Acuticoccus sp. I52.16.1: one gene and its partners. The protein of the gene in region 2 interacts with the protein of the main gene of each other region in a pairwise test. Links are inferred from orthologs where the notes say so. Each region holds a gene or a part of one and is shown on either strand. Other genes may lie near its edges. The genes, in order: MRB58_RS12265, MRB58_RS21835 and sfsA.

Evidence for each region.
Region 1: the proteins of MRB58_RS21835 (region 2) and MRB58_RS12265 interact in binary tests that used the Escherichia coli proteins (3 or more experiments, as listed by UniProt). The link is inferred for Acuticoccus sp. I52.16.1 from one-to-one orthologs.
Region 3: the proteins of MRB58_RS21835 (region 2) and sfsA interact in binary tests that used the Escherichia coli proteins (3 or more experiments, as listed by UniProt). The link is inferred for Acuticoccus sp. I52.16.1 from one-to-one orthologs.

The regions. Positions count from the first base shown.
Region 1 is NZ_CP094828.1:2,703,732-2,713,047, reverse strand. Bases 2,201-5,086 are described here. They hold MRB58_RS12265 (sulfate/molybdate ABC transporter ATP-binding protein), read right to left. Parts: upstream 4,241-5,086; coding sequence 3,161-4,240; downstream 2,201-3,160. Other genes in these bases: cysW (sulfate ABC transporter permease subunit CysW), read right to left, coding at 4,335-5,086; hpxZ (oxalurate catabolism protein HpxZ), read left to right, coding at 2,762-3,145; MRB58_RS12275 (AtzE family amidohydrolase), read left to right, coding at 2,201-2,750. Outside these bases: MRB58_RS12285 (CaiB/BaiF CoA-transferase family protein), read left to right, coding at 1-1,090; MRB58_RS12280 (DUF4089 domain-containing protein), read left to right, coding at 1,165-1,350; more of MRB58_RS12275, read left to right, coding at 1,347-2,200; more of cysW, read right to left, coding at 5,087-5,213; sulfate ABC transporter permease subunit CysT, read right to left, coding at 5,203-6,072; MRB58_RS12250 (sulfate ABC transporter substrate-binding protein), read right to left, coding at 6,076-7,101; MRB58_RS12245 (Rrf2 family transcriptional regulator), read right to left, coding at 7,159-7,614; MRB58_RS12240 (acyl-CoA dehydrogenase family protein), read right to left, coding at 7,747-8,913. UniProt on the Escherichia coli protein: Part of the ABC transporter complex CysAWTP involved in sulfate/thiosulfate import. Responsible for energy coupling to the transport system.
Region 2 is NZ_CP094828.1:4,885,514-4,894,943, reverse strand. What follows is about bases 5,590-8,589. They hold MRB58_RS21835 (glutamate-5-semialdehyde dehydrogenase), read right to left. Parts: upstream 7,729-8,589; coding sequence 6,451-7,728; downstream 5,590-6,450. Other genes in these bases: proB (glutamate 5-kinase), read right to left, coding at 7,725-8,589; MRB58_RS21840 (nicotinate-nucleotide adenylyltransferase), read right to left, coding at 5,795-6,439; MRB58_RS21845 (PA0069 family radical SAM protein), read left to right, coding at 5,590-5,770. In the rest of the region: MRB58_RS21855 (NADP-dependent malic enzyme), read right to left, coding at 1,679-3,976; moaB (molybdenum cofactor biosynthesis protein B), read left to right, coding at 4,050-4,580; more of MRB58_RS21845, read left to right, coding at 4,667-5,589; more of proB, read right to left, coding at 8,590-8,855; GTPase ObgE, read right to left, coding at 8,873-9,430. UniProt on the Escherichia coli protein: Catalyzes the NADPH-dependent reduction of L-glutamate 5-phosphate into L-glutamate 5-semialdehyde and phosphate. The product spontaneously undergoes cyclization to form 1-pyrroline-5-carboxylate.
Region 3 is NZ_CP094828.1:240,659-249,959, forward strand. What follows is about bases 3,513-6,383. They hold sfsA (DNA/RNA nuclease SfsA), read left to right. Parts: upstream 3,513-4,513; coding sequence 4,514-5,254; downstream 5,255-6,383. Other genes in these bases: MRB58_RS01085 (SPFH domain-containing protein), read left to right, coding at 3,513-3,939; MRB58_RS01090 (NfeD family protein), read left to right, coding at 3,936-4,433; map (type I methionyl aminopeptidase), read left to right, coding at 5,314-6,129. In the rest of the region: rpsB (30S ribosomal protein S2), read left to right, coding at 1-291; MRB58_RS01070 (FkbM family methyltransferase), read left to right, coding at 330-995; MRB58_RS01075 (cytochrome c), read left to right, coding at 1,151-1,609; MRB58_RS01080 (c-type cytochrome), read left to right, coding at 1,705-2,601; more of MRB58_RS01085, read left to right, coding at 2,746-3,512; DNA repair protein RadC, read left to right, coding at 6,530-7,297; speE (polyamine aminopropyltransferase), read right to left, coding at 7,320-8,183; speD (adenosylmethionine decarboxylase), read right to left, coding at 8,186-8,647; MRB58_RS01120 (PadR family transcriptional regulator), read left to right, coding at 8,853-9,301. UniProt on the Escherichia coli protein: Binds to DNA non-specifically. Could be a regulatory factor involved in maltose metabolism.

The DNA of each region.
Region 1 (9,316 bases), 2.2 Mb from region 2 along the record:
CAAGCTCGTCCGCGGCGGCCCCAGCGGCACCTACATCGCCTACAGCCGCGGCAAGAAGAGCATCTGCCTGGACCTGCGCGGCGACGACGGGCAGGCGATCCTCGACCGCCTCATCGCCGGGGCCGACATCGTCCTGCACAATCTCTCGCCGGGCGCGGCGCGGCGCCTCGATGTCACCTACCAGCGGTGCGCGGCCCTCAACTCAGCCCTCGTCTACTGCCATATCAAGGGCTACGGTGAGGGGCCGCTGGCGGACGAGCCGGCCTCCAATCCCATCGCCGAGGCCGCCACCGGCGTCATGTACGCCAACCGGGTGGACGGCCGCCCCTCGCGTCTCGGCCCCTCCTATCACGACCAGTTCGCCGGCTCGTACGCGGTGATCGCCATCCTGGGCGCGCTGCTGGCCGGCGACGACCAGCCCGAACGCCGCAACCTCGATCTCGGCCTCTACGAGACCGGACTGCATGTCGCCGCGCGCGATCTCGTCGCCGTGCAGCTGAAGTCGCAGCTCCTCGGCCGGCCCGAGCAGGAACCGTCGGCGGAATTCGCCATGCCCGGCTACGGCGCCTACCGGACCGCCGACCAGCGCTGGATCTATCTCGTGATGCTGACCGACGAGCACTGGCGCCGCTTTTGCCGCGCCGCCGGCCTCGCCGAGGATCCCGACCTGGCGACGCTGCGCCAGCGCCGCCGCCAGCGCGACACGGTCGAGGCGACGGTGCGCGCGGCGGTGGAAGCCCTCCCCTTCGACGCGCTCGCCGCCCGTCTCGCCGACGCGGGCGCCGGCTACACCGAGGTCCTGTCGGCCGACCGCGTGCTGACCGTCCCCCAGGCGCGCGAGCCCAGGAAGTACGCCGAGTTCGACTTCGCCGGCTATGCCTTCGCCTCGCCCGACCTGCCGCTGCCGGCCGCAACCGGCGAAGCCGAGCCGAACCTGCCGCCGCCGCTGCTGGGCGAACACACCCGCCCCCTCCTCGCCGGTCTCGGCTACGCGGCGGCGGAGATCGACGCCTTCATCGCCGGCGGCGCCGCCCATGTGCACGACCCCGACGCCGAAGTCTGGGCCAAGCCGGCGCGCGCGGCGGAGTAGGCCCGGCACCATTTGCCTCTTGCATGGCGCGGTGCTTGCCTCCATCCGGTCTCCAGACCACGATGGAATGCCAAGTGCCCGAGACTTCCGACGCCCCTCCCTCGCCCGATCCCGCGATCGACGCGGCCCCGCTCCTCGCCGGGCTGACGATCACGCCCCGACAGCGCGCGGGCGTCGCGATGCACCTTGCGACGAGCCTCGCCGTGGCCGAGCGCATCGGCCCCGTGGGCAACGAAGCCGCGCCGACCTTCCGGCCATGACGCACGCCCCCGAACTCGCCACCGCGGCCGGGATCGCCGCCGCCGTCGCCGGCGCCCGCGTCTCGGCGCGCGAGGTCGCCGAGGCGGCGCTCGCCCGTATCGCCGCCGGCAACGACGCGCTCGGCGCCTTCACCCACGTCACCGCCGAACGCCTCCTCGCCGAGGCGGATGCGGTCGACGCCAAGGTGCGCGCCGGGGTCCCGGTGGGCCGCCTCGCCGGCGTCCCCTTCGCGGTCAAGAACCTCTACGACCTCAACGGCGTGGTGACGCTGGCGGGATCCCGGATCCAACGCGACGCGGCGCCCGCGACGGCGGACGCGGTGGTGGTGAGCCGCCTCGCCGCGGCCGGCGCGCTGACCGCCGGCGCCCTCAACATGGGCGAATACGCCTACGACTTCACCGGCGAGAACGCGCACGACGGCCCCTCGCGCAACCCGCACGACACCACGCGGATGACGGGCGGCTCCTCCGGAGGCTCCGGCGCGGCGGTGGCCGGCGGGCTGGTGCCGCTGGCGTTGGGGTCGGACACCAACGGGTCGATCCGCGTTCCCTCCGCCTTCTGCGGCATCTTCGGAATGAAGCCGACCTATGGCCGCCTGCCGCGCACCGGCACCTTCCCGTTCGTCGACAGCCTCGACCATCTCGGCCCCATGGCGCGGTGCGTGACCGATCTCGCCCTCGCCTTCGACGCGATGCAAGGCTACGACGCCGGCGACCCGGCCTGCACGCGCGACGCGCCGGCCGTCAGCGGCATGGTCGGCGTCAACGGCGCGCGGCGGGCGCTGCGCGTGGCACGCCTCGGCGGCTGGTTCCGCGGCCAGGGCGACCCGGCGACCGACGCCGCCGCCGACCGCGTCGCCCAGGCGCTCGGCGCCGGCGAGGAACTGACCGCCCAGGGCATCGAGGCCGCCCGCTCGGCCGCCTACATCATTTCCAACGTCGAGGGGGCGGCGCTGCACCTCGGCAACCTGCGCACGCGGCCGGACGACTTCGACCCGGCGACCCGCGACCGCCTGCTCGCCGGCACGCTGATTCCGGGCATCCACTACGTCCGCGCCCAGCGCGCGCGCCTCGCCTTCCGCGCCACCATGCGCGCCCTCTTCGCCGAGGTGGACGTGCTCGTCGCGCCGACGACACCGATGCGCGCCCCGGCCCTGGGCGCCACCACCACCATGATCGGCGGCGAGGAGGTGCTGTTGCGGCCCAATATCGGCATCTACACCCAGCCGATCTCGTTCGTGGGACTGCCGGTGGTGAATGTCCCGGTGCAGGTGCCGGGCGAACTGCCGGCCGGGGTGCAACTCATCGCCCCCGCCTGGCGCGAGGACCTGGCTCTCGCCGCCGCCAAGCGGCTGGAGGACGAGGGCGTGTGCGCCGCGCCCGCGGCACGAGCCGCCTGATGGAGACGACCATGGAAATCAACCGACCCGACGTCCTCGCCGAAGTCACGGCCGCGTTCGCGCGCTACGAGGAGGCGCTCGTCACCAACGACGTCGACAGCCTCGACGCCCTCTTCCGCGGGGCCGACTATACGATCCGCTACGGCGGCGGCGAAAACCTCTACGGCTTCGACGAGATCAAGGCGTTCCGCGCCGGGCGTTCGCCGGCCGGCCTCGACCGCACGCTGTCGCGCACCGTCATCACCACCTTCGGCGCCGACTTCGCGACCGCCATGACGCTGTTCCACCGCACTCCCGGCCGCATCGGACGCCAGAGCCAGACCTGGGTGCGCTTCCCCGAGGGCTGGCAGGTGGTCGCCGCCCACGTTAGCCAGATCGACGCGCCGGCCGCGTAGGCCGGCGCGCCTGCCCTACGCGTTGGCCAGGAGCCGCGGCGCCGATCGCCCCTCGATCGGCCCGCCCGCACCGTAGATGCGGCACACCACGGGCCGGAAGGCGATCGACCGTCCCACCTCGGCGGGGTGATGCGCCGGCACGTCGATCTCGACGCGCCGCACCGCGCCGTCGACCTCCAGCTCCAGCCGCCGCAGCCCCGCGATCCGCCGGCTGCCGCGCACGACGCCGGTAATCGCCTCGCGGGCGTCCCGCAACAGGTCTACCGCGTGGGGGCGGAAGTAGAGTTCCGCGGCGCCGTCGCCCGGTGCGGTCAGGCCTATCGGCCGATCGGCGAAGAACACCTCGCCGCGGCACAGCGCCACCGGCAGCGCCGACGCCTCGCCGATGAAGCCGTGCACGAAGGCGGTGGCCGGGCGGTCGTAGATCTCGTCCGGCGTGCCCACCTGCTCGATCCGGCCGCGGCTCATCACCACCACGCGGTCGGCCAGCTCCAGCGCCTCCTCCTGGTCGTGGGTGACGAAGACGGTGGTGTGGCCGGTCTGCTCGTGGATTTCGCGCAGCCAGCGGCGCAGCTCCTTGCGCACCTTGGCGTCGAGCGCGCCGAACGGCTCGTCGAGCAGCAGCACCTTGGGCTCGATCGCCATGGCCCGGGCCAGCGCCACGCGCTGCCGCTGCCCGCCGGAGAGCTGCGCCGGATAGCGCCCGCCGAGCCCGGTGAGCTGGACGAGGTCGAGGAGATCCTCGGCGCGGCGCCGCTGCTCGGCCTCGCTGGGTCGATTGCCGCGCGGGCGCACCTTCAGGCCGAAGCGCACGTTGTCGATCACGCTCATGTGGCGGAAGAGGGCATAGTGCTGGAACACGAAGCCCACCTTGCGGTCGCGCACGGAGCGCATCGCCGCATCCTCCCCGTCGAACAGGATCTCGCCGGTGGTGGGAAACTCGAGCCCCGCGATGAGACGCAGCAGCGTCGTCTTGCCCGAGCCCGACGGGCCGACGAGGGCGACGAGCTCGCCGCCGGCGATCTCCAGCGAGGCGTCATGCAGGGCAGGATAGCGGTCGAACGCTTTCGACACGGCACGGATGCTCAGGCTCATCGGGCGATCTCTCCCCTGGCCGGTCGCACGCGGCGCACCGGATGGACATGGAAGACACACGCGCTCTCGGCGCGACCTCGTCTCTCGCGCGCGCTCATGGGGCGGGCTGCGGGGAATGGGTGGCGCGCGGCTCGAGCACGGTCTTGAGAACCAGCGTCACGAGCGCCAGCAACGCCAGCAGCGAGGCCACCGCGAAGGCGGCGACGAAGTTGTACTCGTTGTAGAGGATTTCGACGTGCAGCGGCATCGTGTTGGTGAGGCCGCGGATGTGACCGGATACGACCGACACCGCCCCGAACTCGCCCATCGCCCGCGCATTGCACAGGAGCACGCCGTAGAGCAGGCCCCATTTGGCGTTGGGGAGCGTGACGTAGCGAAACGTCTGCCAGCCCGAGGCGCCGAGCGAGAGGGCCGCCTCCTCGTCGCCGGTGCCCTGGTCCTGCATCAGCGGGATCAGCTCGCGCGCGACGAACGGGAAGGTGACGAAGAGCGTCGCCAGCACGATGCCGGGCACCGCGAACAGCACCTCGACGCCGTGGCTCTTCAGGACCGGGCCCAGCACGCTGCCGGAGCCGAAGAGGAGCACGAAGACCAACCCCGCGATCACCGGCGAGACGGAGAACGGCAGGTCGATCAGCGTGATCAGGAAGGCCTTGCCGCGGAACTCGAACTTGGCGATCGCCCAGGCCGCCGCGACGCCGAAGACGCAATTGAGCGGCACGGCGATGGCGGCGACGGTGAGCGTCAAACGGATGGCGGAGATCGCGTCCGGCTCGACGAGTGCCGCGAGGTAGGCGCCGATGCCCTGGCGCAGTGCCTCGGTGAACACCGCGACGAGCGGCAGGAACAGGAAGAGGCCGAGGAAGGCGAGCGCCACGGCGATGAAGACGCCGCGCGTGGCCGCCCCCTCCGTCACCGCCGAGGGGGCGGCGAGAGGGCGCGGGCGCCCGAGGGCGAGCGTGTCACTGGCCATAGCGCGCACGGCTCCAGGCTTGAATGAGGTTGATGGCGAAGAGCATCGCGAAGGCGATCGCGAGCATCATCGTCGCCAGAGCCGTCGCCGCCGGGACGTTGAACTCCTCCAGGCGGATGACGATCAGGAGCGGTGCGATCTCCGACACGTAAGGCAGGTTGCCGGCGATGAAGATCACCGAGCCGTACTCGCCGACGCCACGCGCCAGCGCCAGCGCGAAGCCGGTGAGGATCGCCGGTGTCAGCGCCGGCAGGACGACGCGCCGCACCGTGTCGCGCCGGCCGGCGCCGAGCGAGGCGGCCGCCTCCTCCACTTCGCGGTCGATCTCGGCGATCATCGGCTGCACCGTGCGCACCACGAACGGCAGGCCGACGAAGACGAGCGCGACCACGATGCCCAGCGGCGTATAGGCGACCTTGAGCCCCAGCGCGGCGAGCGGCGCGCCGACCCAACCGGTGGGCGCGTAGATCGCCGTCAGCGCGATGCCGGCGACGGCGGTCGGGAGCGCGAAGGGAAGGTCCACCATCGCGTCGACGACGCGCCGGCCGGGGAAGCGGTAGCGCACCAGCACCCAGGCGACGAGGACGCCGAAGACGACGTTGATCAGCGCCGCGACCATTGCGGTGCCGAAGGAGAGACGCAGCGCGTCGAGCGTGCGCCGGTCCATGGCGAGGGCGGCGAACTCCGTCCACCCCAGCCCGGCCGCGTGGACGACGAGAGCCGACAGCGGGATGAGGACGACGAGGCCGAGATAGGCCAACGTGTAGCCGAACGTGAGGCCGAAGCCCGGGATCACGCTCGGCCTGCGGAACCGCCACCGCAAAGGCGCGGCGGCGGATGCGGTGGCGGCGAGTTCCATGGGTCAGCTGCCCGGCTTGTAGATCTGGTCGAACAGGCCGCCGTTGGCGAAGTGGCGCTCCTGCGCCACGTCCCACGAGCCGAACACGTCCTCGACGCGCACGCGCCGCACCTCGGGGAAGAAGGCGAGCGCCGCAGGGTCGACCGCATCGGGATTGGCGGGGCGGTAGAAGTGCTTGGCCGCCAGCGTCTGGCCCTCGGGCGAGTAGAGATACGCGAGATAGGCCTCGGCGACCTCGCGCGTGCCGTTGGCGTCGACGTTGCCGTCGACCAGCGTCACCGGCGGCTCGGCGAGGATGGAGACCGAGGGGACGACGATGTCGAAGTTGTCCTCACCCAGGTCCTGCAGGGTGAGGTAGGCCTCGTTCTCCCAGGCGAGCAGCACGTCGCCGATGCCGCGCTGGCTGAACGTCGTAGTGGCGCCACGTGCGCCGGTGTCCAGCACCGGGACGTTGCGGTAGAGGGCGGTAATGTAATCCTTCACCCTCGCCTCGTCGCCGCCATACGCCTCCAGCGCCCATATCCAGGCCGCGAGGTAGTTCCAGCGGGCACCGCCGGAGGTCTTCGGGTTCGGCGTGATGACCTCGACGCCCTTGGCGACGAGATCGTCCCAGTCGGTCAGCCCCTTCGGATTGCCCTCGCGCACCAGGAAGACGATGGTCGAGGTGTAGGGCGAGCTGGCGTTCGGCAGGCGGGCCTGCCAGTCGGCCGGGATCTTGCCGGTCACGTCGGCGATCTCGTCGATGTCGATCGAGATCGCGAGGGTGACGATGTCGGCCTCCAGCCCGTCGATGACGGAGCGCGCCTGCTTCCCGGAGCCGCCGTGCGACATGCGCACGTTCACGCGCTCTCCGGTCGCCTCCCTGTAGTGCTCGGCGAAGGCGGCGTTGAAATCTTTGTAGAGTTCGCGGGTCGGATCGTACGACACGTTGAGCAGCGTCGTGTCGGCCAGGGCCGGGACGATGGCGCCGCTGAGCGCGGACATGCCGAACGCCGTCGACAGGAGAAGAGCAGTTCGCAGACGGGGCATCAGAGCCTCCTCGATGGAATGCCCCTAAAGCCTATTTAATCGGTAGGGATTGTCAAGTTAGGCCGCGCGCGGGATCATGAACCTCGCCAACTCCTCGTCGTCGGTGCCGATCGCGTCGGCCACGGTGGCCCGGTCCAGCACCGCCCGCGTCGCGCTGGTGACGAGCTCGAACACGCGCCGGACCTCGCAGGTCGTCTCGTCGATGCAGCCCTCGCACTGGCGATAGGCGACCTTGGAGAGGCACGGCAGCGGCGCCAACGGACCGTCGACGATCCGCAGCACCTCGCCGAAGGTGATCGCGTCCGCCTTCTTCAAGAGCATGTAGCCGCCGTCCCGCCCGCGACGGCTGGCGACGATGCCGTGCCGCTTCAGCTCCAGGAGGATCTGTTCGAGGAACTTGCGCGGAATCTTGCGCTGCTCGGCGATCTGGGCGGTCGTCAGCGCGTCGTTCTCGCCGAGCTTGGCGAGGATCACGAGCGCTTTGAGGGCGTATTGGGCTTTTTGTGAGATCATCGGTCTTCGGCGCGGCTGGGGACGGCGGGGGCCATCCCCCTATATCCCAATCTGGTTGCTCGGGTTTGAACTGCCAGCTTTTCCGCCGCGCGTGGCTGGATCGCGCCCGGCGACGAGGCCGCGGGGCATCCCTCAATAGGACTTCGGCAGCCCCAGCACCCGCTCGGCGATGAAGCACAGCGCGAGTTGCGGCGAGACCGGCGCGATACGCGGGATGAGGCTTTCACGCAGGTAGCGCTCGACGTGATATTCCTTCGCGTAGCCGAAGCCGCCGTGCGTCATCACCGCCTGTTGGCAGGCGTTGAACCCGGCCTCCCCGGCGAGATACTTCGCCATGTTGGCCGAAGCGCCGCACGGCAGGCCGTTGTCGTACTCCCACGCCGCCTTGAGGGTGACGAGCCAGGCCGCCTCGAGTTCGCTGTGGCAGACCGCCAGCGGATGCTGGATCGCCTGGTTCTGGCCGATCGGCCGGTTGAAGACGTTGCGCTCCTTGGCGTACGCCGTCGCCTTCGCGAGCGCGGCGAAGCCGAGGCCGATCGCCTCCGCCGCGATCAGGATCCGCTCCGGGTTCATCCCATGCAGGATATACTCGAATCCGCGCCCTTCCTCGCCGATCCGGTCGCCCTCCGGGATCTCGAAGTCGGCGAAGAAAAGCTCGTTGGAGTCGACCGCCTTGCGGCCCATCTTCTCGATCTCGCGCACGCTGATACGGTCGCGGTCGAACGGAGTGTAGAAGAGGCTGAGGCCGTGGGTCGGCTTGGCGACCTCTTCCAGCGGAGTTGTGCGGGCGAGGAGCAGGATATTGTCCGCCACCTGCGCGGTCGAGATCCACACCTTCTGCCCGTTCACCACATAGCGGTCGCCGCGCTTCTCGGCGCGCAGCTTCAGCTGCGTGGTGTTGAGGCCGGTATCGGGCTCGGTGACGCCGAAGCAGGCCTTCTCCCGGCCCTCCGCCATCGGCCGGATCATGCGCGCCTTCTGCGCCTCGGTGCCGTAGACGTCCACCGGCTTCAGCCCGAAGATGTTGATATGGACCGCCGACGCGCCGGAAAGACCCGCCCCGCTCTCGGCGATCTGGCGCATCATGATCGCCGCCTCGCTGACGCCGAGGCCGGCCCCGCCGTGCGCCTCGGCCGTGCAGATGCCGAGCCATCCCTCGCCGGCGAGGGCGTCGTAGAAGTCGGTCGGAAAGCCGCCGCCGCGGTCCTTCTCCAGCCAATAGTCGTCGCCGAAGCGGGCGCAGATCCGCTCGATCGCGTCGCGGATCGCCGCCTGGTCGTCGGTGAGTGCAAAGTCCATCGTCAGCCGTCCCCGTCGATCCGCACCATGCCGGCATCGGCCAGCGCGCGGATCTCGTCTCTGGAATACCCCGCCTCGGTCAGCACCTCCACGCCGTGCTCGCCGAGGGTCGGCGCCAGCCGCTCCGGCGCACCAGGTCGCCGGCGAGAGCCTCGACCTTCGTCACCTCGGCGCCGAAGTCACCCAGGATCTGCGTCGCGAATGGCCCCATCAGCACCGATGTCAGATCGAGGATGCGCAGTCCCTGGAGCGGCCCCATCTCACCCCCTCGCCGGAGCGGCCGCCGCGGGTATCCGCGCTGGGGCCTGGGCCTGGGCTTGGACCTGGACCTGCACCGGGGCGGATCTGCGGTGGGCTTCGGTGGGTCGCATGGCGATGGCCTCGGCTCGAGTGCGGGCGGCGG
Region 2 (9,430 bases):
CAGCCTATCAGAATCAGACGGTTCAGTCTCCGGCGTGATTTGTTGTTTGGCAAAAAAGGCTCAGCATTACCTTGGGGGGATGGGTGACCGGTGGAGGATGACGGATGGTTGGACGGTGAACTGTCAACGCCGATCCAAATCTGACCCACTTTCGGCGATCGCGCCGATCGTAATCTGACCCACCCCTCGTGTTCAGGCCGCCTCCCTATTCGGGGCCGTTGCGGCGATGAGGCCGGCCTTGCGTTTGTCCTTCAGGCGATAGCTCTCGCCCTGGATCGAGACGACTGTTGTGAACTGCACCGGGAATTCCGGAGGCCAGTTTGTCTTAGCTACGCGGCCATGGGCGTTAGTTCCAGCGCTGCGTGGTAGTGAGCTTCGGCCTCGGCAGGCGAGATGTTTCCGATCGGCTCGAGAAGGCGGCGGTTGTTGTACCAATCGACCCATTCGAGGGTCGCGTACTCGACGGCCTCGAAGCTGCGCCATGGGCCGCGCCGGTGGATGACCTCTGCCTTGAAGAGGCCGTTGATGGTCTCCGCCAGCGCGTTGTCGTAGCTGTCGCCGACGCTACCGACCGAGGGCTCGATGCCTGCCTCGGCCAGGCGCTCGGTGTAGCGGATCGCCAGGTACTGCGACCCCCTGTCGGAATGATGCACCAGGCCTTTTCCCCTTACCGGCCGACGCTGGTGAACGGCCTGCTCCAGGGCATCGAGGACGAAGCCGGTATGGGCGGTCCGACTGACCCGCCAGCCGACGATGCGGCGGGCGTATGCGTCGATGACGAAGGCGACGTGGACGAAGCCCTGCCACGTCGCCACGTAGGTGAAGTCGCTCACCCAGAGCATGTTCGGAGCCGGCACCCGGAACTGGCGATTGACGCGGTCGAGCGGGCATGGCGCGGCCTTGTCGGGAATCGACGTTCGCACCCGTTTACCCCGAACAATGCCTTCGATCCCCATCTCCTTCATCAGCCTGGCGACGGTGCAGCGCGCGACTTGGAAGCCTTCTCGACGCATCTGCCGCCAGACCTTGCGCACCCCGTAGACCTGAAAGTTGGCGTCGAACACGCGCCGGATCTCGGGCCGCAGTTCGGCATCGCGGCGCGCCCGCGGTGAGCGGCGCGTCGGATCGGCCCGCTTCATCACATGATCATGGTAGGTGGACGGGGCGATCGGCAGAGCCTTGCAGATCGGCTCGACCCCGTGCTCGGCCCGGTGATCGTCGATGAACGCGATCATGTCTTCGACCGGCGGTCGAGCTCCGCCTGCGCGAAATACGCCGATGCTTTGCGCAGGATCTCGTTGGCCTGGCGCAACTCGCGGTTCTCCCGCTCCAGCGCCTTCATCCTCTCGGCCATGTCGCTCGGCACACCCGCGCGCCTGCCGTTGTCAACCTCGACCTTTTTCACCCACTCGTTCAACGTCTGTGCAGCGCAGCCGACCTTCGAGGAGATCGACAGGATCGCCGCCCAGCGGGACACGTGCTGGTGTTCATTGTCCAACACCATCCGAACCGCGCGCTCGCGTACTTCCGGTGAATATTTGTTCGTCGTCCTGCTCATCGGGCTCCATCCTACTCAGGAGTTGGAGCCTCCGGCAGACCCGGCGCGGTTCATGTTCTATCCGCCCGAGCGTTTCGGTGGCTCGGCGATCCCAGCCCCACCCCGATGCAGATGAACGACCTATTGAGACTTCACAGCCAGCCGCCCGCGCCGTTCCGCATCGACGACCGCTACCGCGGTCATATTGAGTACACCTCGTGCCGTGGATGATTGAGTGACGATGTGTGCCGGTAGCGCGGTGCCCAGTAGCATTGGCCCCACGTGAAGCGCGCCTGTCACTTCCTTAAGGAGCGTCATCGAGATATGGGCCGCGTCGATGTTCGGGAAAACGAGGAGGTTGGCCTCACCGTCCAGTGTACTGTCGGGCATCGCCCGTTGTCGGACGACTTCGTTGAGTGCGTCTTCACCGGTCATCTCGCCGTCGACGATGAGGTTCGGCGCGGAAAGGCTCAATCGTTCCAACGCCTCGCGCATGCGCTGGGCGGATTCGGTCTCGCGTGAGCCGAACCGTGATGCCGACAATAGCGCAACCTTCGGGATGATACCGAAAGCGGCGATCTGTTCCGCTGCCAGGACCGTCATTTCGGCGATCTGGTCCGCGGACGGCTCGACGCACACCTGGGTGTCGAGCAAGAACAGCGTCGAGCGATCCCCCAGCAGCAACGACATGGCCGCCAACTCGCTCACACCATCGGCGACACCGATCACGTCTCGAACGGCCTTCACGTGCTGGTTGAAGGGGCTCTCCGCCCCGCACAGCATCGCGTCGGCCTCTCCCCGGCGTACCGCGAGGGCTGCAATTACGGTCGCATTGGTGCGCACGACGGTTCGGGCTGCTTCCGGCGTGATGCCCCGCCGGCCGACGAGACCGAAATAGGTGTCGACGTAGTCGCGGTAGCGCGGGTCGTCCTCCGGGTCGATCACCTCGCAGGCGTCTGGGACCCGCTTCAGGCCGGCCCGTTTCGCACGATGCTCGACCACCCGGCGGCGGCCGATGAGGATCGGTGAGCAGATCCCCTCTTCCAGCGCGATCTCCGCGGCGCGCAGAACGCGTTCGTCCTCTCCCTCCGCATAGACCACTCGGCACGCCGACCCTACGGCCTTGGCAAAAATGGGTTTCATCACCGACCCAGAGCGGAAGACGAACCGGTTCAATTGATCGACGTATGCGTCCATATCGGTGATCGGCCGGCGTGCAAGCCCCGCTTTCTCCGCCGCGCGCGCCACCGCGGGGGCGATCCTAAGAATTAGCCGCGGGTCGAAAGGCGCCGGAATCAGATAGTCCGGACCGAAGGTCTTCGCCGTTCCACCGTAGGCCTTGGCCACCTCTTCGCTGGGCCGCTCGCGCGCCAGCCCCGCGATCGCCTCCACGGCCGCCTTTTTCATCGATTCGTCGATGCCCGCCGCGCCGACGTCCAGGGCACCGCGGAAAAGGTATGGGAAGCAGAGAACGTTGTTCACCTGATTCGGATAGTCTGACCGCCCGGTGCACATCAGAGCGTCCGGCCGGACGTCTGCGACCACCTCCGGCATGATCTCCGGGTTGGGGTTGGCGAGTGCCAACACCAGAGGGTTGGGCGCCATCTTTGCGACCATCTCCGGTTTGACGACCCCCGCCGCGGAAAGGCCGAGGAAGATATCGGCCCCCTCCATCGCCTCGGACAAGGTGCGCAACGGCGTCTCGCGCGCGAATTTTGCCTTCCAGGGATCCATTCCCGCATCCCGGCCGGCATAGACCACGCCATCGATATCGGTGACTATGATGTTCTCCAGCTTGGCGCCGAGCTCGACCAAGAGCTTCAGACACGACAACGCAGCCGCACCCGCGCCGGCCGTCACGATTCGAACGTCCGAAAGGCTTTTTTCCTGGATCAGCAGTCCGTTGCGGATCGCCGCCGAGACGATAATCGCAGTGCCGTGCTGATCGTCGTGGAAGACCGGAATGGCCATCCGCGCCTTCAGCTTCTCTTCGATCGCGAAACAATCCGGCCCGCGAATATCCTCCAGATTGATGCCGCCGAAGCTCGGCTCCAGTGCCGCCACGACCTCGACGAACTTGTCGATGTCCGTTTCGTCAACTTCGATATCGATCCCGTCGATATTGGCGAACTTCTTGAAGAGGACGGCCTTGCCTTCCATCACGGGCTTCGACGCGAGTGCGCCGATCGCCCCCAGGCCGAGCACCGCCGTACCGTTCGTCACCACGGCGACGATATTTCCGCGTGATGTGTAGTCGTACGCCGCGTCGGGGTCTTTGGCGATCCTGAGGCACGGCGCTGCTACTCCGGGCGAGTACGCCAGGGAGAGGTCGCGCTGTGTCGACAGCGGCTTCGTCGCCCTGATCTCGAGCTTTCCAGGGGGATTGAGCTTGTGGTAGGCGAGTGCTGCTTCTTCGGCAGCGGTCGGTTCGTCGGTCATGGGCCCTCCGTCTCCCCTGGATAAGCCCAGCCGCAGACGCCAGCAACACACGAACTTCCATCCGAGAGGTTTCATGCCGAAGATCGACGAGAGCATCCCTTTCGAGCCGGTCGGATTTGCGGTGGTCATCGTTTCCGATACGCGCGATGCGACCAACGACAAGTCGGGTGATCTCCTCGAGGCCCGGATTCTCGAGGCCGGCCACGAGGTCGTCGAGCGCCACATTGTGAAGGACGATCCCGAGGCCATACGCGTCGTGGTTGAATCGGCGGTGCAAAACCACGCGATCGACGCTCTGATCACTTCGGGCGGTACTGGGTTCACCGGTCGCGACGTTACACCCGAGACGATAGAGCCGCTCTTCGACAAGCGAATGGATGGCTTCTCGGCGGTCTTCCATCGTATCTCGTTCGATGTGATCGGAACCTCGACGGTGCAATCCCGCTGCACTGCCGGGCTAATCGGAACGACATTCGTGTTCGTTCTCCCGGGCTCGCCAGGTGCATGCCGCGACGCATGGGACCAGATCCTGAGAGACCAATTCGACATCCGCTTCCGCCCCTGCAACTTCGTCGAGATCATGCCGCGTCTGTCGGAACGTTGACCGATCTCGTGGCGCAAATCAAGAACAAAAGATGATTGACCGCTACTAGGGGTAGTGATATCTCGTCCGGATCGAGAGGGGTGTTCATGGCTGTAACGCTCTACGTTCCGCGAAAGGGCGCCGACGGTCGGCGCTTGGAAAAGCGCTCCCGCGGGGCGACCATCAATCCGACACCACGTTACGAGAAGGAGGCACGCGAGGAATTCGACGACGGTTGGACGACGGACGCGACAGTGCGTCCGATGACGACCGTGATGGAGGAGCGCGCCAAGACGATCATTACGCGCAATTCCTCGCCCGATATCGGCTTCGATCGATCGATCAACGCCTACCGCGGCTGCGAGCACGGGTGCGTTTACTGCTTCGCGCGCCCGAGTCACGCCTATCTCGGCTTCTCCCCCGGCCTTGATTTTGAAACCCGGCTCACTGCCAAGCCCGACGCGGCCATCCTGCTGCGAAGAGAACTGTCGAGTTCCTCATACCGCTGCCGCCCAATCGCGATTGGTACGAACACGGACCCTTACCAACCCATCGAACGCACGCGGAACATTACGCGGTCGATTCTGGAAGTTCTTGCCGAAACACGCCATCCGGTCGGCATTGTCACAAAGTCGGATCTCGTGGTTCGCGACATCGACATCCTGTCGCAAATGGCTGGGGAACAGCTGGCAAAGGTTGGTCTGTCCGTCACCACCCTCAATGCGCAACTGTCGCGGACTATGGAACCGCGGGCGCCGCACCCCGCAAAAAGGCTTGCGGCAATCGAAGCGCTGGCGAAGGCTGGGATTCCGGTCTCGGTGCTCGTCGCGCCGATCGTACCGTCGATTAACGATCATGAGATCGAAGCTATTTTGGCCGCGGTCGCAAGCCGCGGTGCGACCCATGTGAATTTCGTCCTGCTCCGCCTTCCGCACGAGGTGAAGGACATCGTACGCGACTGGCTGGCGCGCCATTTTCCCGACAGGGCGCGCCGCGTGATGTCGATCATGCAAGCAATGCGTGGGGGCAAGGACTATGATGCGGCCTGGGGTCTGCGGCAGCGGGGAGAGGGCCCGTTCGCCAAGGCTATTGCGGCCAGATTCGAGCTTGCGGCCAAGCGACATGCGCTGACGATCGGCACCGTCAGGCTTCGCACCGATCTCTTTTGTGCCCCGCGCACACCCTCCCCTCAGCTCGAGCTCTTCGGTTAGAGGACGATGCGGAGCACTCTCATTTCATTGCGGCCGACATACGTTGCGGCGCAACTCCCGGAGCGCTGTGGACGAGTTCGGGTTCAGCGGTGCGTGCAGAAAGACCCACGCGGGAGGCGTGGCCCAGGCCAGAGCTCCGGCCTGGGATTCGGGGCGGCGTGCAGCGGCGAAGGCACGTGCCGCGGTCGAGGAGATCGCAGGCAGCGATGCGCCGGGCCGGTCCACCACCGCAACCGGAACGGTACGCACGATGCGCCTCCATCCCTGCCACCGATGAAGCGTTGCCAGATTGTCGGCGCCCATCAGCCAGACGAAGCGGACGGCGGGATAACGTCTCGTCAAATACCCGATCGCATCTGCGGAGTAGCGCACCCCCGCCGCGGCTTCGAAGGCGGTGACGATCATCCGGGGATGATCGGCAAGCCGTTCAGTGAGCCGGATCCGCTCCAGGAGGGGAAGCAGTTCCTTGTTGGACTTCAAGGGATTGCCGGGTGTCACCATCCACCAGACGCGATCTACGCCGAGTCTGCGAAGCGCGGTGTCGGCCACTGCGCGATGCCCCGGATGCGGTGGATTGAACGATCCGCCGAACAAGGCGATCCGCTGGCCGAACCCGGCCCCAGGTGGCTTCAGATATGACCGCGGAACGTCCGCATACCCCGTCGGCAATAGCGCACCAGTCACGGACGGATCTGGCCCGCCCCACGGACGCGGTAGTTGAAGGTGGTCAGCTGCTCCACCCCGACCGGACCTCGGGCATGCATTCGGCCGGTCGCAATGCCGATCTCGCCGCCCATTCCGAACTCGCCTCCGTCGGCGAACTGGGTCGAGGCATTGACCATCACGATGGCCGAATCGACCTCGGCGAGGAAGCGTTCGGCGGCCTCTGCTTCACTGGTCAAAATGGCGTCGGTGTGATGCGAGGAGTAGCGCGCGATGTGCGAGAGCGCGCCGTCGATGCCGTCGACGACAGCCACCGAGATGATCGGCGCCAGATATTCTGTGGCGAAATCGACGTCGGTCGCGGGCGCCATGGGTGCGAGGCTTTGAGCGCGCGCGTCACCCCGGACTTCACATCCGGCGGTGGCGAGAGCCTCCACGATTGCAGGGAGGTGGGTCGCCGCACATGCCGTGTCGACGAGCAAGGTTTCGACCGCGCCACAGATCCCGGGGCGACGCATCTTGGCGTTCACGACGACCTCGCGCGCCATATCGAGGTCGGCGGTTCCGTGAACGAAGATGTGGCACAGCCCCTCGAGGTGCGCGAAGACCGGAACCCGGGCCTCGGACTGCACCCGCTCGACGAGGGATCGACCGCCGCGCGGTACGATGACGTCGATTCCACCATGGGCGCCGGCCAGCATGGCACCCACCGCGGCGCGATCCTTCGTCGGCACGAGCTGGATCGCGTCGGCCGGCAAGGCATGGGCGAGGAGACCGCGTCGCAGCGCATCGGCGATTGCCGCAGCGGTCGAGAGGGTCTCCGAACCGGAGCGCAGGATCACGGCGTTGCCGGCCAGCAGGCACAGCGCCGCGGCATCGGCGGTGACGTTGGGCCGACTCTCGTAGATCACGCCGACGACTCCCAGCGGGGTCGCGACGCGGTCGATCTTCAGCCCATTGGGCCGCTCCCACGAGGCCAGCACGTGACCGACCGGGTCCGGCAGCGCCGCAATGACATCGATCGCAGCGGCCATCGCTTCGATACGCTCGGCCGTCATGGACGCGCGATCTCGGAAGGCGCTGGCGGTGTCCATGTCGGCGATATCGTTGGCGTTCGCGGCCAGTATGGCGTCGGCCGCGGTCCGGACCTCGTGCGCCATCGCGGCGAGGGCTGCGCGTTTGGTGGCGGTCGAGGCGAGCGCGACCACGGCCTGGGCGGCGCGCGCCTTCCGGCCGAGTTCTGCGATGTGAGTGTCCGCGTCGAACCCGTCGCGGGCGAGAGGGATGACGGTCACAAATCCTCCGGAGGCGCGGCATTCAGCGCCATGTCGTCCCGATGAACCATGGTGCGGCGCATGCGTGGGCCCACGCGCTCGGCGATTGTTCGTGTTTTCTGGCCGGCGATCAAGCGCGCGTCCCGGGCATCGTAGGCGACGAGGCCGCGGCCGAACTCGCGCCCCTCGGAGTCCAGGAGCCGGACGGCATCGCCGCGCGCGAAGTCGCCGTCGACCGCGGTCACGCCGGCCGGCAAAAGGCTCCGGCCCGCACGAACGGCGGCGACCGCACCCTGATCGAGGTGCAGTGCCCCGGTGGCGTGCAAAGACCCGGCGATCCAGACCTTTCGCGCGGTCTGCGGATCGGAGCGCGGGCGGAACCACGTGGCACGTCCGCCGCGATCGACCGCGTCGAGTGGATGATCGACGTGGCCGGAGGCGATGACCATCGTCACGCCGGCTTCCGTGGCGATGCGTGCGGCGTCGATCTTCGTCTTCATGCCGCCGCGCGACAGGGCCGATCCCGCGTCGCCGGCCATCGCCCAGATCTCCTCGGTGAGGTGCGGGACCTCGGCAACAAAGGTGGCGGTGGGGTCGGTCGCCGGCGGGGCGGTATAGAGGCCGTCGACGTCCGAGAGCAGGACGAGGCAGTCGGCCGAGATCATCGCGGCGACGCGCGCCGCCAGGCGATCATTGTCGCCGTAGCGGATTTCGGTGGTCGCGATGGTGTCGTTCTCGTTGATCACCGGGACGACACCGGCGCGCAGGAGCTCGGCGATCGTCGATCGCGCATTGAGGTAGGCGCGGCGCTCCTCGGTGTCCCGCAGCGTCAGCAGGACCTGCGCGGCGCGCATGCCCTGCGCGGCCAGCGCGGCGGACCATTCGGCGGCCAGCGCGATCTGCCCGACAGCAGCGGCGGCCTGGCTCTCCTCCAGACGCAGCGGGCGCAGTCCGTAGCCGATGGGCCCTCGCCCCAGGGCGATCGCGCCGGAGGATACGATGACGACGTCTGACGCTGCGTGCAATTTGGCGAGGTCGGCGGCGAGGGTGGCGAGCCATGCGGCCCGTACCCCGTCTTTGCCGACCATCAGCGCCGACCCGAGTTTGACGACGATGCGCCGGGCCGTGGAGAGACGGCCGGCGGCGATCGACGCTTCGGGAGCGGTCAGGGCCGCCATGTGGTGTCCTCGGGCTCGTCCTCGGCGCGTTCGTCGGCCACGATACGCACCAGCGCGCGCAGGACCTCGGTCATCCCCTGCCCGCTCGCCGCCGAGATCAGGAGGACCGGCCGATCACTCGCCGCGGCCAGCTCCGCTACGGTTTGGTCCGGATCGGCGACGGCGTCCGCTTTGGAGACGACGACGACGCGGGGTTTGTCCGCCAGACCGGCGCCGTAGAGTTCGAGTTCGCGCTCCACCGTGAGATAATCGGAGGCGATGTCGTCCGACGTGCCGTCGACGAGGTGCAGGAGCACGGCGCAGCGCTCGATGTGGCCGAGGAAGCGGTCACCGATGCCGATGCCTTCGCTGGCACCCTCGATCAGCCCCGGAATGTCGGCGACGACGAGGCGCCGGCTGTCCACGGTAGCAATGCCGAGATGGGGATGCAGCGTGGTGAACGGGTAGTCGGCCACCTTCGGCTTGGCGGCGGAGACTGCGGAGAGGAAGGTGGATTTGCCGGCATTGGGCAGACCCACGAGGCCGGCGTCGGCGATCAGCTTGAG
Region 3 (9,301 bases), 4.6 Mb from region 2 along the record:
ATCCCGGGCAACGACGATGCCGCCCGCGCCATCACGCTCTACTGCGACCTGATGGCCCGTGCCGCGCTCGACGGCCTGCTCCGCTCGCAGGGCGATTCGGGTTACGACCTGGGCGAGGCCGAGGAGCTGCCGGTCGAGCCGGAACTCACCGAGGAGCCCGCCGCGACCGAGGAAGCCGCCGCCGCCGAGGTTTCGACCACCGTCGAGGAGACCCCGGTCGCCGAGCTGATGGAGCCGACCCCGGAAGACACCGGCGACGCCCCGGCCGAGTCCGAGACGCAGACCGCCTAACCTGCCGATCCCATAAGGGAGCCATTTCGGGCGGCGACATGAAGAAGGTCGGCGACTACTGGCTCCCGGATCAGGACATGCGCTGGGGCTCGAACCGGCGCAAATCCAAGGCCGCCTACGCTCACGGCGGCCGCGGCGAGCAGATCCACCACCTGGAGGATGCGCTCGCCTCCGTCCCACGCCGCACCACCGCGATCGACGTCGGCGCCAACATCGGCGCCTATGTCCGCCTCCTGGCCGAGGCGTTCGACCATGTCGTCGCCATCGAGCCTGCCGCGGACGCCGCCGCGTGCCTGCGCCGCAACATCGCCGACTGGGGCGTTGCCGAGCGTGTCACGGTGCACGAGATCGCCGCCTCCGACCGTGACGAGCGCGTCGCCATGGAGGCCGAGCCCGGCCGCCGCACCCTCACCCGCCATGTGACCCCCGGCGGCGACATCCCCGCCCTGCCGATCGATCGTCTCGCCGTTTGCGACGTCGCCTTCCTCAAGCTCGACGTCGAGGGCTACGAGGAGCGTGCGCTGCACGGTGCCCGCCAGACCATCCTGCGCGACCGCCCCGTCATCATGATGGAGGTGAAAGTGCAGACCGATGCCCGTTACGGGCGCGCGATGGCCGCGCACACGCTGGTCGAATCGCTCGGCTACCGGCTGCTGCGCAAGATCGGCGCGAAGGAGATCGACTGGCTCTACGCGCCGGGCTGATCTCGCCCGTCGCGACCAAGTGCCGGGGCGTGATCACGCAATCGAGAACGCCGCAGCGTTGATTTTGAATAGCTCGCAAGTAGCCTTGGTCGGAACCCGGCGCGTGCTGCGGCCGGGATGACCTCGCACTGCGCCACGTCGCCCCGGAGCCTCCCATGAGATACGCCCTCGCTTTCGCCAGCGCCGCCGCGCTTCTGGCGCCGCTCGCCTTCACCTCCGCCGCCGCCGCGCAGGACGCCGCCCCCCAGGTCGAGCGTCACGAGATCATGGAGGAGGTCGGCGACGCGATGGGGGTGCTGGGCGGCATGGCCAAGGGCGAGCGCCCCTACGACGCGGCCGCCGCCACCGAGGCGCTGGACGTCTTCATCGTGCAGACCCCGCTGTTCCTGGAGCTCTTCCCCGAGGGAAGCGAGACCGGGCACGACACCCGCGCCAAGCCGGCGATCTGGGAGGACCCGGCCGACTTCCACGAGAAGGGCGAGGCGCTGGTCGCCGCCGCCGAATCGGCCAAGGGCCCCGCCGGCGAGAGCCTCGAGGGGTTGCGCACCGCGCTCGGCCCCGTCGGCCAGTCCTGCCGCGCCTGCCACGAGGCCTACCGCGCGCCGAAGAACTAGCCGCGCGCACCGCCGGCGCCCCGGCCCTCGACCGGCCCCGACAATCGGCCGCGGCGTCCCCCGCCGCGACCACCTTCAACCGGATTCGCCGCCCGATGCGCACGCTCCTCGTCCTCCTCGTCGTCCTCGCCGCGGGCGGCGCGGCCGCCTGGTTCCTCAGCGCGCCGCAGCCGCTCGCCGCCTCCGCCGTTCCCACCGGCGGGGATGCCGCGCGCGGCGAGGCGGTGTTCTGGGCCGGTGGCTGCGCCGCCTGCCACGCCGCACCCGGCGCCACCGGCGAGGCCAAGCTCACGCTGGCCGGCGGCCTCACGCTGCACACACCGCTCGGCCCGATCGTCGCCCCCAATATCTCCCCGTCCCCGGCAGGCATCGGCGACTGGTCGGACGCCGACTTCGCCAACGCCGTCCTGCGCGGTATCTCTCCGGACGGCACACACTACACCCCCGCCTTCCCGTGGACCTCCTACCGCAACATGCGTCCCGGCGATGTCGCCGACCTCCGCGCCTACCTCGCCACCCTCCCCCCGTCCGACGACCGGCCGGACGCCGCCGGGCTCCCCTTCCCCTTCGGCTGGCGCCGCCCGATCGGCCTGTGGAAGCGCTTCGCCCTCACCGACCCACCGCCCGTCCCGCAAGGCGCCGACGAGGCGGTGACGCGGGGCCACTACCTCACCGTCGCGCTCGGCCATTGCGGCGAGTGCCACACGCCGCGCACCGTGCTCATGGCGATGGATCCGTCCCGCTGGCTGGCCGGCGCCCCCAATCCGGACGGTGACGGCACGGTCCCCAACATCACGCCCGCGCGCGCCGGCCTCGCCGACTGGCCGGCGGCCGACATCGCCTATCTCCTCGAGTCGGGCTTCACGCCGGACTTCGATTCGGTCGGCGGGTCGATGGCGCCCGTGGTCGACAACTGGTCCCACGTCGACGGCGCGGACCGCGCGGCGGTCGCCGCCTACCTGAAGGCGATCGCGCCGGTCCCCGCCGAATAGGACGCGCACCGGACTGTGAGACCTTTCGAGATGTCGTGATCTCGCCCGCGGGCAGGCGCAAGACCGCGGGCCGATGCGTTGTGGTTCATCGCGGGCGGCACCATGTTTCAAGGTGGCAGCGGGAGGGTACGACTGGTGTTCGATCTGGATCTCGGGATCAATCTCTACTTGATCGCGGCAGCGGTCCTGGTCTTCGTCGTCATCCTCGCGGCGGTGAAGACCGTGCCACAAGGCATGCACTACACGGTCGAGCGGTTCGGCCGCTACACGCGCACGCTGCGGCCGGGACTGTCCATCCTCACCCCGTTCGTCGAGCGCATCGGCGACAAGATCAACATGCGCGAGCAGGTGCTGGACGTCCCCAGCCAGGAGGTCATCACCCGCGACAACGCCACCGTGAGCGCCAACGGCGTCACCTTCTTCCAGGTGCTCGACGCCGCCAAGGCCGCCTACGAGGTGACCGACCTGGAGCAGGGCATCCTCAACCTCACCATGACCAACATCCGCTCGGTGATGGGCTCGATGGACCTCGACGAGCTGCTCTCCAACCGCGACGAGATCAACAGCCGGGTGCTGCGGGTGGTCGACGCGGCGGTGGATCCGTGGGGTGTGAAGATCACCCGGATCGAGATCAAGGACATCAACCCGCCGCCCGACCTCACCCAGGCGATGGCGCGGCAGATGAAGGCCGAGCGCGAGAAGCGGGCGCTGGTGCTGGAGGCGGACGGCGCGCGCCTGGCCGCCATCGCACGGGCTGAGGGGGAGAAGCAGTCGCTCATCCTCGCCGCCGAAGGGCGCCTCGAGGCCGCGATGCGTGACGCGGAGGCGCGCGAGCGCTCCGCCCAGGCCGAGGCGAACGCCACCGCCTCCGTCTCGGCCGCGATCGAGGCCGGCTCGGTGCAGGCCATCAACTACTTCGTGGCGGACAAATATGTGGGAGCGCTGCGCGATCTCGCAGCCGCGCCCAACCAGCGCACCCTGATCCTGCCGATCGACGCGGTGGCGACGCTCGGCTCACTGGCCGGCATCGCCGAGATCGCACGCGAGGCGTTCGGCCCCCACCCCGCCGGTGGCGCGCCGGCCACATCGCCCGAGCCGCCGCGCCCCGACCGCCCCCGCCGCGATGCCGAGGACGATTATCATCCCTGGGAAACGAGGGGCGAGGCCTCCGCCGCGTCCGTCCCACCCGCTCCGGCGCCGGAGCCGGAGCCGCGTCGCGAGGCCCCGGCATCGTCGGCGCAGGCGAGCCGCTCGGACCGCTTCCAGCGCATCAGCGCCGCGACCGAGGCGCTGGCCGAACGGCTCTCGGTGCACGACCCATGGGGGCGGCGGCCATGATGGTCCTGCTGGCCGTGCTGCGCGACCTCGGACCCTATGCGTGGTTCATCGTCGGCGCGCTGTTCCTCATCGCCGAAGTGGTCTTGCCGGGGATCAACCTCATCTGGTTCGGCGCGGCGGCCTCGGCGACGGGGCTGGTGGCGCTCGCCTGGCCGCCGCTCTTCGCGGCGGTCCTGGGCTGGGAGGGGCAGATGGCGGCCTTCATCGCCTTCGCCGCCATCAGCGTGATCGGCGCGCGCTTCCTCGCCGCCCGCCGGTTCGACGACGGGATCGATCGCGTCAACCGCGACCCGTCGGTGCACATCGGCCGCGAACTGGTTCTGGCCGAGCCGATCGTCGCCGGCACCGGCCGCGCGGTGTGGGGCGACAGCTTGTGGCGCGTCACCGGCCCGGATCTGCCGGCGGGCCTGAGGGTGCGCGTCGTCGGCGTCGACGGGTCGACGCTCAGGGTCGAGCCGCTGGCCGCCGGCACCGCGGTCGCCCACCCCGCCTGAGGGCCAGGAAGGCGTGCATAGCGGGGATCGCGTGCCGGGCGGCGCTTCCGTACCGGCGCCGCGGACGGCACACTGGCGCCATGTTGGCACATTCCTTCGGACCCCTCGTGGACGGCATCTGGGTGGAGCGGCGCAAGCGCTTCATGCTGGATGTGACGCTCGGTGACGGCAGCACGATCACCGCCCACTGCCCCAACACCGGCGCGATGACGGGGCTCGTCAACCCTGGCTCGCGGGTGCTGCTGTCGGTCTCGGACAACCCCAAGCGGCGCTATCGGCACACGCTGGAGGCGGTGGAGGCGGACGGCGTGTGGGTCGGCGTCAACACGCAGAACCCCAACCGCGTGGCACTGGCCCTGGCGCGAGCGCGGCTCGCCCCTTTCCCCGCCGCCGGCGAGGTTCGACCCGAGGTGCGCTACGGCAAGGCCGAACGGATCGACATCCTGGTGACCGCCGAGAGCGGGCGGCGCACGTTCATCGAGATCAAGAACGTGCACCTCATGGAGCGCCCCGGCGAGGCGTCCTTCCCCGACAGCGTCACCGCCCGCGGCGCCAAGCACCTCGACGCGCTGGCCGACGTGGTGGCGGCGGGCGACGACGCGCTGATGCTCTTCCTCATCCAACGCGGCGACGCCGAGACCTTCCGTCTCGCCCGCCACATCGACGCCGCGTACGGCGAGGCGTTCGACCGGGCCTGCGCGGCGGGCGTGCGGATGGCGGCGCTGCGCTGCGCGATATCGCCGGAGGGCATCCGGGCGGCCGGCCTGATCCCGATCCTGGGGCGCGAGGAGCTGAGCGAAGCTGCCTCCGAAGCCGCCTGAGATCTTGCCTTTCGCGGCCAAAACGCCGACATAACGTCAGCGGAGGGAGGCCGGCGACCATGGTAGAATTCATCGATGCAGACGTGGCACCTGCCCGCAACACGGGTCAGGTGCGCATCTACGGCCAGGACGCGTTCGCGGCGATGCACGCGGCCGGCGCGCTGACCGCCCGATGCCTCGACGAGCTGGAGGACTTCATCGTCCCCGGCACCACCACCGAAGCCATCGACGAATATGTCATGGCCTTCGCCGAGAAGCACGACGTCATCCCCGCGACCCTCTATTATCGCGGCTTCCGCAAGGCCTCGTGCACGTCGGTCAATCATGTCGTGTGCCACGGCATCCCGGTGCCGAAGCCGCTGAAGGAGGGCGACGTCCTCAACGTCGACGTCACCTTCATCCTCGACGGGTGGCACGGCGACTCGTCGCGCATGTACCGCGTCGGCCAGGTGCGCCGCGCGGCCGACCGCCTGTTGAAGGTGACGCTGAAAGCGCTGGAGCTGGGGGTCGCCGCCGCCCGTCCCGGCAGCACCACCGGCGACATCGGCCACGCCATCCAAACCTACGTCGAGGGTGAGCGCTGCTCCGTCGTGCGCGAGTTCTGCGGCCACGGCGTCGGCCGCATCTTCCACGACATGCCGAACATCCTGCACTATGGCCGCCCCGGCGACGGGGTGCGGCTGCAACCCGGCATGATCTTCACGATCGAGCCGATGGTGAACCTCGGACGCCCGCACGTGAAGGTCCTGTCCGACGGATGGACCGCCGTGACGCGCGACCGTTCCCTCTCGGCCCAGTACGAGCACACCGTCGGCATCACCGAGGACGGCTGCGAGATCTTCACGTTCTCGCCCCACATGCTGCCGGTCGACTGATCAATTTCAGATTGCATGATCAAACCAATCTGAGGTAGCGTCTCCCCAGGGATGGGGATGATCTATGTCCGGACCAGAGCGGGAACAGTCTCGCCTCTCGAATTCGGCGCTGAGCCTCTTGCGCGCCGCCGTCGCGGCCCACGCGGCCGCGCACGCCGACGGAGCGAGCGTTCGACCCGCCGGCGACGCGAGGCCCCCCGCCGAGCGCGACCGCCCCGCGCAGGGCGACGAACCACCACTCACCGCGAGAACCCCGAGCCCGGCCGGCCTGCCTTTGCCCGGTCACCCCCCGGCGCACGACACGCCGCCAGACGGGCTGGCGTGCGACACGGCACGGGGGCCGGGCTCTCAGTGCGTCCGGACCGGGCCGAGAGCGGCCGTCACGTCCCGCACGTCCGCCGTGCAACCCGTGTTGTTCGAGGTCGGCGCGCGACCGCAGGCGCAGGGTTGGCCGGCGCACGCCACCACCGCCGCCGCACGTGCCGGGCACCGGCAAAGCTCGCCCGACCTCGCCGCCGGGCACCGCGAGCGTCTGCGCGACCGGTTCGACCGCGGTGAGACCCTGCCGGACTACGAGCTGCTCGAACTTCTCCTGTTTCAGTCGATCCCCCGGCGCGACACCAAGCCGACCGCCAAAGCACTGATCGCCGAGTTCGGCTCGTTCGCGGCGGTGCTGTCGGCCTCCTCGTCCCGGCTGATGGCGGTCAGCGGCGTCGGCGAACGCGTTGCGAGCGACTTTCGCCTGATCCGCGCCGCCGCCGAGCGTCTCACCCACGACGCCCTCGCCGATCGCCCGCTCCTGACCTCGACCGACGCCGTGGTCGACTACTTTCGCGCCAAGCTGCGCGGCCTGCCGCGGGAGGAATTCCACGTCGTCTATCTCGACAAGAAGAACAAGATGCTGGCGTCCGAGTGCGCCGGCGCGGGCACGGTGGACCACACGCCGGTCTACCCTCGCGAGGTGCTGAAGCGGGCGCTGGAACTGGGGGCGAGCGCGCTCGTGCTGGTGCACAACCACCCCTCCGGCGACCCGACCCCGTCGCGGGCCGACATCACGATGACCGAAAAGGTCATCGAGGGAGCCGCCCCGCTGGGCCTGACGGTGCACGACCACATCATCGTCGGCGCCAACACGCACACCTCGCTGCGCGGCGAGGGCTACCTCTGACGAAAGGTCATGGCGGAAGCGGTCAGGACGGGGCGACGCGCTCGGCGATGTAGGGCGGAAGCGCGAAAGCGGCGCGGTGAACGGCCGGCGTCCAGTAGCGCATGGCGAGGTCGAGCGAGAGCGCCCGCTCCTCCAACGCCTGCTGCTTGACCGCCTTCAGCGCCGGGTCGGAGGTTGCGAAGGCGTGCGCCATCGGCCCGCCGGTATAGCTGGGCACGGTGGACAGGAAGAAGCTCACGTCGTCGAACACATGGCGCAGGGTGGCGGCATGGCCGCGAAGCCAGTCGCCGGCCAGGAACGGCATGCCGGACTGGCACACCATCACTCCGCCGGGCCGCAGGACACGACGGCAGCGGGTGTAGAACACGTCGGTGAAGAGAGCGGCGCCAGGTCCGATCGGGTCCGGCGCGTCGACGACGATGATATCGTAGGTGGCCTTCGTGTCGCGCACGAACGCGGCTCCGTCCTCGATCACCAGGGACAGACGCGGGTCATCGAACGCGCCGGCCGACACCGACGGCACCTCGGCGACCATGAGGTCGACCACCGCGCGGTCGATCTCCACCAAGGTCAGGCTGGCGACGGGATGGCGCAGCACCTCGCGGGCCACGCCGCCGTCGCCACCGCCCAGGATCAGCACGTCGCGCGCCCCGCCATGAGCGAAGAGCGCCACGTGCGACATCATCTCATGATAGACGAACTCGTCGCCGGTGGTGACCTGGATGGTGCCGTCGAGCGTCAGGACACGGCCGAAGCTGGGGTTGTCGAACACCGCCAGGGCCTGCTCGCCGTCGACCGTGCGCACCGGCTTGTCGACACGCAACGACGTGCGGAAGCCCGCCTCGTCGTTGACCGTCTCGGTGACCCAGTTTGCCCAGTCGGGCAATGTCAAAGCCCGCGGCCGCGCAGGAACTCGCTCACCGCGATATTCTTCGGGGTGAAGGCCTTGCGCAGCACGTCGATGCAGGCGTCGGGCTGGGTCTCGCCGCACATGAAGATGTCCAGCGCGGCATACTTGTGCTCGGGCCAGGAGTGGATGGAGATGTGGCTTTCGGCCAGCACGGCGACGCCCGACACACCGCCATTCTCGTCAAAGTGGTGCAAATGCACGTGCAAGAGCGTGGCCCCTGCGACGTCGACGCACTCCTTCAGCGTCTCTTCGATGTGCTGCAGATCGTCGAGACGCTCCCCGCCATAGACGTCGACAATGATGTGGGCGCCGGCACAGCGAACGCCGTCCCGCAGCATCATGTGTTCGTCGCCGGACGCTTCCGCCTCCGGCAGGTCAGCGATGAAGTCCTCGTCGACGACGCCGTCAATCGTTCGGGTCAGGGGGCGGTGTTGAGCCATCCGCGGGTCGCACCTCGTAGTCTCTCGGGGTTATGTCCGGCCGGGAACGTAGGCTGAGCGGGCGAGACAATCAAGTCACGAAGCGCACTGAGCGCGCATATCACAAGCCCCTCAACAAACGCGATTTTTGATTGCATCAACCTATCGCAAAACTATATCCCGTTACGAGATATATCGGGCCGACATATCACGAACCGAGGACACTTTGAGCGCCGACACTCTAAGCCCCGTCGCCATGCTGTGCCTTGCCATTCTCTTCAACGGCGAGCGCACGGGCTATGAGATCAAGAAAGAGTCGCTCGAAGGGCGCCACCGCTGGTTCGTCGACGCCAGCTACGGCTCCATCTACCCCGCCCTCGCCCGCCTCGCCCACGGAGAACTCGTGACCGTGCGCGAGGAGGTCCAGTCGGGCCGCCCCTCGCGCAAGGTCTATTCCATCACCGCCACCGGGCGCGCCACGCTGCTCGATTCGCTGGCGCAACCGGCCGGACCGGACGTCTACCGCTCGCGCTTCCTGCTGCTCTCCACCTTCGCCCCGCGCCTGCCGCGCCACGTGATCGAGGAGGCGATCAACGAGCGCAAGGCCGGGCTGCGCTATGAGATCGCCTCCATCCGGGCCGCCATGGCCGACGCCGACCGGGACGGCGACCCGCA